Regions from separate parts of the Pseudomonas silesiensis genome, predicted to be linked through region 1. Evidence: riboswitches for the same ligand, from Rfam matches in the RefSeq annotation. Region 1 holds a riboswitch; the other holds the start of a gene.
What was found. A riboswitch is a leader RNA that binds a small molecule or an ion and turns the genes downstream of it on or off. The one in region 1 is predicted to bind cobalamin.
Positions count from the first base shown of each region.

Region 2: linked by a shared signal. The riboswitch ahead of PMA3_RS10525 (ABC transporter substrate-binding protein) and the one ahead of PMA3_RS12265 (CbtB domain-containing protein) in region 1 are both predicted to bind cobalamin.

Region 1 is NZ_CP014870.1:2,715,978-2,719,213, reverse strand. Features, by position in the region: gene cobN (cobaltochelatase subunit CobN) at 1-137, opposite strand, end outside; gene cobW (cobalamin biosynthesis protein CobW) at 141-1,202, opposite strand; cobalamin riboswitch at 1,305-1,518, opposite strand; cobalamin riboswitch at 1,711-1,937, shown strand; gene PMA3_RS12265 (CbtB domain-containing protein) at 2,057-2,260, shown strand; gene PMA3_RS12260 (CbtA family protein) at 2,272-2,979, shown strand; gene PMA3_RS12255 (cobalamin biosynthesis protein) at 2,976-3,236, shown strand, end outside.
Region 2 is NZ_CP014870.1:2,303,629-2,306,864, reverse strand. Features, by position in the region: gene PMA3_RS10530 (TonB-dependent siderophore receptor) at 1-1,263, shown strand, start outside; cobalamin riboswitch at 1,418-1,614, shown strand; gene PMA3_RS10525 (ABC transporter substrate-binding protein) at 1,757-2,770, shown strand; gene PMA3_RS10520 (FecCD family ABC transporter permease) at 2,767-3,236, shown strand, end outside.

The DNA.
Region 1 (3,236 bases):
TGCTGCGCCGCTTCGGCGAGCAGCGCCAGGCTGGAGTCGCCGCTGCACAGGATCACCAGCTCGGCGGGGGTCTGTCCAAGGTCGGCGATGTTGTCATCCGACACGAAACCGCCGGGCTGGGTCCTGAGCAGGTGCATGGCTTAAACGCTGAGTGCGGCGCGCAATTGCGCTTCGAGCAGTGCCGCGTCCAGTTCCTGGCCAATCAACACCAGGCGCGTGGTGCGAGCTTCATCGGCACCCCACTGACGGTCGAAATGCTTGTCGAAGCGCGTGCCCACGCCCTGGATCAACAGGCGCATCGGCTTGCCCGGGATCGCGGCGAAACCCTTGACGCGCAGGATGCCGTGCTGGACCACCAGTTGGGTCAAGGCATCCAGCAGCAGGCTTTCGTCGGCTTGCGGCAGTTCGATGGAAATCGAATCGAAGGCGTCGTGGTCGTGGTCGTCCTCGCCTTCGTGGTGATGATCATGATGGCTGTGACGGCTGTCGATGTGTTCTTCGGAACCGGCACCGAGGCCGATCAGTACGTCCAGTGGCAGGCGGCCGCTGCTGGCTTCGATGACTTTCACCGCGGGCGGCAGTTCTTCGGCGACTTCCAGGCGCACCCGGGCCAGATCTTCAGGGCTGATCAGATCGGCCTTGTTGAGGATCACCAGGTCGGCGCTGGCCAGTTGGTCGGCGAACAGTTCGTGCAGCGGCGATTCGTGGTCCAGGTTCGGGTCGAGTTTGCGCATGGCGTCGACCTGGTCCGGGAAGGCGGCGAAGGTGCCGGCAGCGACGGCCGGGCTGTCGACTACGGTGATCACCGCGTCAACGGTGCAGGCGCTGCGGATTTCCGGCCACTGGAAGGCTTGCACCAGTGGTTTTGGCAGGGCCAGGCCCGAGGTTTCGATGAGAATGTGATCGAGGTCGCCACGACGGGCCACCAGTTCGCGCATCACCGGGAAGAATTCTTCCTGGACGGTGCAGCACAGGCAGCCGTTGGCCAGTTCGTAGACACGGCCGCTGGCTTCTTCCTCGGTGCAGCCGATGGTGCACTGCTTGAGGATTTCACCGTCGATGCCCAGTTCGCCAAACTCGTTGACGATCACCGCGATGCGACGGCCCTGGGCGTTGTCGAGCATGTGCCGCAGCAAGGTGGTCTTGCCCGAGCCGAGGAAGCCGGTAACGATGGTGACGGGGAGTTTGGCCAGTGTTTTCATTGGATGCCCTTTGGCAAGGTGGCGGGCATACGGGACGACAATCGCAGCGTGCAGGTGCACGCGCGCAAGAGTTCCGCCACCGGATCACCCCGCCCGGTTGTAGTGAGAATCTGTAACGAGGCAGGTCTCCTGGCTGACGGTGTGCCAGTCGTTCGACTGGCGTTTGCTGCGCCTTCCCGCGAACCTGACGGATCAGGGTTTGCAGTGGCGTGGCAGCGAACATCACCGTTCACAGTTGCGGGGGCAGCCGCGGCATCGACCGCGTTCCCTTCTTAGCTTCGGCAGATGCCGAAGAACCTCGAAAGCGCAAGGCTACGCATGGTGTGGGGGCGGGTCAATGTCTTGTGGTCAGCCGTCAGGACACCTTCGCGGGCAAGTCGGATCGCCGCACCGCTCGCTCCTACAAGAGCGCCGCCGACCTGTAGGAGCGAGGCTCGCCCGCGAATGGAGCGCCTCGGTCTCGAATGAGAACCCCTGCCAATTGACGCCCAACCCCCGCCCATGCTCTCCTACACGCCTTGTTACGGGTGCCCTTCACAGGGTGAAACGGGAAACCGGTGAATCATGTGCTTTACTCAAGGCCATGTCAGTCCGGTGCTGCCCCCGCAACGGTAAGCGAGCGAAGCGTCAGATCCACTGTGCCTGCAGTTCGGCATGGGAAGGTGACGCTTACAGGTCCAGGCGACAGCCTGCCCCCTCGTGAGCCCGGAGACCGGCCCGCAACACCCGGTGAACGTTACGTTCACCGCATAACAAACCCGCGGTGGGCGGGCGCTGTTGAGCCTCTGCGCGTCTGGTGCGCAGGGATTTTCCATGCGCTCTATTCACCCGCTGACAGACCAGAGGGAAGCGCCATGTCGATCATCAGCAGCACCGGCAGCAACACAGACAAGAGCACCGCCAGCAGCACCACGACCCTGACTCAACGCCTGACCGCCGCCGCGTGTGCGTCGATCCTTGGCGCGTGCCTTGTGTATTTCGCCGGTTTCTCGCACATCGAGTCGGTGCACAATGCCGCGCACGATACCCGTCACAGCGCCGCCTTCCCGTGCCATTGAGACCTGCCGACATGATCAAGCGTATCGCGCAAACCGCGGGTTTCAGCGGGCTGCTGGCTGCCCTGTTGCTGACCCTGCTGCAAAGTTTCTGGGTTTCGCCGCTGATTATGCAGGCCGAGACCTACGAAAAATCCGAACCGGCGGCTGTTGAAATCCATGAACACGCCGCGGGCGCTGTCGTCGCTCATACCCACGATGCCGAGGCCTGGGAGCCGGAAGACGGCTGGCAGCGCGTGCTGTCGACCACCGGCGGCAACCTGGTGGTCGCAGTCGGTTTCGCGTTGATGCTGGCCGGTCTCTATACCTTGCGCGCCCCGACCAAAACCTCCCAGGGCCTGCTCTGGGGCCTGGCCGGCTATGCGACCTTCGTACTCGCCCCGACCCTGGGCCTGCCGCCTGAGCTGCCGGGAACTGCCGCGGCCGATCTGGCGCAACGACAGATCTGGTGGATCGGCACAGCGGCCTCCACCGCGGCCGGCATCGCCCTGATCGTGTTCAGCCGTCACTGGCTGATGAAGGTCCTGGGCGCCGCGATCCTCGCTGTTCCCCACGTGATAGGCGCGCCACAACCGGAAGTGCACTCGATGCTCGCGCCGCAAGCCCTCGAGTCGCAATTCAAAATCGCTTCGCAGCTGACCAACGTCGCGTTCTGGCTGGCCCTGGGCCTGGTCAGCGCCTGGTTGTTCCGCCGCAAAAGCGATGGCCAATACCAAGCATGACCGATAACAGCGCCGTGCCGACCCTGGTGGTCGGCCTGGGCTGCCAGCGCGGCTGCCCCGTCAGCACGTTGCGCGCATTGCTCGACCAGGCGCTGCAGGCTCATCGAATCGAGCTGAGCCAGGTCAAGGCCCTGGCCAGCATCGACCTGAAGCGCGAAGAACCGGGCCTCATCGAACTGGCCGCGCAGCTCGAGTTGCCGCTGATGTATTTCAGCAGCGAACAGCTGGCCGGTTATCAGCCGCAACTCAGCCACCGT
Region 2 (3,236 bases), 410 kb from region 1:
ACCTGGAAAGGCACTATCAGCGCCTCGCGCAGCCGGGTGGTGATCGATGACTACAGCGCGTTCGCCTGGGGTTGCTACGGTTCCGCCAGTTGCGCCAGCGCCGCGGTGCCCAACTACTTCAGCCCCGAGGGCGACTACGACCTCTACGACTTCCGCAGCCCGGACGATACCCGTCGCAATGACGAGGTCCAGGCTGCCTTCACTGGCGCCTTCGACACCGTTGGCCTCGGTCACGAACTGAGCGTAGGCGCCAGCGCGTTTCGCCGCGTGGTGGATAAACGCGACACCATCAACGTGATGATCGGCAGCGCCAATATCGATAGCGAACCAGCGGATTTCGCACGCTACGACGGTCCGCTCAACGATTCCTACCGTCGCCTGGACAGCCGCCAGTACGGGCTGTTCTTCAATGACCGGATCAGCTTCAACGAACAATGGCAGACCGTGCTCGGCGGGCGTGAGGTGCGCCTGGATGAAGAGACCTTCGACAGCCAGGGCGAGACTACCCGGCACACCCAACGCTATGTGTTCCTGCCCCAGGCCGCGCTGATCTACAAGCCGCTGCACAACCTGGCGCTGTACACCCGCTACAGCAAGGGTTTGTCCCTGGGCGGCGAAGCGGCGTGGTTCACCACCAACGCCTTTGAAATCCTCGCGCCAACCGTGTCCCGGCAGATCGAGGCGGGCATCAAGTACGACTGGCAGCGCATCAGCCTGGCCGCGGCGCTGTTCCAGATCCGCCAGGCGTACCAGTACTCCCGACCCAATGACGACGGCACGTTCACCTTCACCCAGCAGGGCGAACAGAAGAACACCGGCCTGGAACTTTCTGCCAACGGCTGGGCCAGCCAGCGCCTGCAGATCGCCGCCAGTGTCGCGGCGATCCGCGCCCGGGTCAGCGACAGCGGCACGCCGGCCTATGAAGGTCATCAGGCAATCAATGTGCCGACGCTGCGTGCAAACCTCCAGGGCGACTACGCCCTGCCCGGGATCGATGGCCTGGCCCTGCTCGGCGGGGTGCAATACAGCGCCAGCAAATACGCCAATCGCCAAGGCGGAGTAGAGACCGGCGCCTACGCCATTTTCAACGTCGGCAGCCGCTACAGCACCCGCATCGACGGTTACGACACGGTGTTCCGCCTGACCGTGGACAACCTGTTCGACAAGCGCTACTGGCGTGACGCCGGCGAATACCTGGGCGACGGCTACCTGTTCCAGGGTGCGCCGCTGACGGCCCGGTTGAGCGCCTCCATTAACTTCTGATGATTGCGCCACCTATCGTTCCAGGAGCCATATCGAGCAGGTGCCCGGCGTTGGGGACGGTATGGAACCCGGACTGAGGAGGATGCCTGGCGAACAGTCGAGCGTCCCCCTCGGCACCCGAGAAAAAATACTGGACCATTGAACGGCATGATCGACTACCATGCCGGCCGCCGGTTTCCACATGGGATTAATAGGGAATCCGAGATGCCCGACACGGCATCAATCGGAACTGCCCCCGCAACTGTAGGTGCTGAGCCTGCTCCTGAAATGACCACTGGGATCACTCCCGGGAAGGCTGGAGCCAGGCGTCGACGCATCAGTCAGGAGACCTGCCGGCCAAGCAAATCACTAACCGGCGGGGTGTCCGGGAAGGACATCCTTGCGCCGTGCGTCACGTTCAGTGAGCGCCACGTCAGTGCTTTATTGGCAGCGTTCGATGATGTGTTTCCAGTCCGTACCCCTGCCCCGAGTACGGTCCACTGGAGATTGCGTCATGCTGCTGTCACGCCTTGCCACCCTCGTCACGGCGCTGGGTCTGTCCACCCTCGCCCACGCGGCCCCGACCCACTACCCCCTGACGGTCGAGAACTGCGGCAGCACCCTGACCTTCGAGCAGGCACCGAGCCGCGCCGTGACCATCGGCCAGGCCGGCACCGAAATGCTCTTCGCCCTGGGGCTTGGCAACACGCTGGTCGGCACGTCGCTGTGGTTCAACGAGGTGCTGGCCCAATACAAGACAGCGAACGACCCGATCCCGCGCCTGGCCGATAACGAGCCGAGCTTCGAGGCGGTCATCGGCAAACGCCCGCAACTGGTGGCGGTAGAACTGGAGTGGATGGTCGGCCCGCAAGGCGTGGTCGGTACCCGCGAGCAGTTTCACGAGCTGCAGATCCCGACCTACCTGATGCCCTCCGACTGCGAAGCCAAAGACAACCTGGTCGGTGCCGACGGCACGCGGCTGGAGGCGTTTCGCATCGACAGCATTTACAAAAGCATCAGCCAACTGGCGGAGATTTTCGATGTGCAGGAACGTGGCCGGCAGTTGAACGACGAACTCAAGGCCAGCCTGGCGAGGTCTGTCGCCACGGTGCAGGACAAGGACCTGAAGCACACCAGCGCGCTGTTCTGGTTCTCCAGTGCCAGCCTGGATATCGACCCTTATGTCGCCGGGCACAAGGGCATTCCCGACTTCATGCTCAACACCCTGGGTGTGCGTAACGTGGTGCAATCGGACGAAGAATGGCCGACCGTCGGCTGGGAAACCATCGCCAAGGCTAACCCGACGTTTCTGGTCATCGCGCGCATGGATCGCCGACGCTTCCCCGCTGACGACCACCTCAAGAAACTGGCCTTCCTGCGCAGCGACCCGGTGACCCGCAACATGGACGCGGTGAAAAACAACCGCATCATCATCCTCGACGCCATGGCCATGCAGGCCAGCGTCAGAATGTTCGACGGTCTGGCCACCCTGGCATCCGCCATCGACGGCTATGACCTGCCGAAATGATCAGGACGTTGATTCGCACATTGCTGGCCGCCATGACGCTGCTGCTGGCCATCATTGCCGGCGTGGCCATCGGTGAAACGCCCATCGATCCGGCTGTGGTATTCCAGGTGCTGGCCAACAAACTGTGGGCTGCCGGCCATGTCCTCGACCCGATCGACGAAGGCATCGTCTGGAATTATCGCCTGACCCGCGCGCTGGTGGCGGCGGCCTGCGGGGCGGGCCTGGCCACGTGCGGGGTGGTCCTGCAATCGCTGTTGCGCAATCCGTTGGCCGATCCTTACCTGCTGGGTATCTCCGCCGGCGCCTCGACGGGCGCGGTACTGGTGGCGTTGCTGGGGCTGGGGGCGGGCCTGATTTCGCTGTCGGTCGGGGCGTTTGCCGGGGCTGTTGCCGCCTTCGCCCTGGTGGTATTGCTGGCCCGTGCCAGCGGCTCACCCGGCGGCACCGGGCAAATCATCCTCGCGGG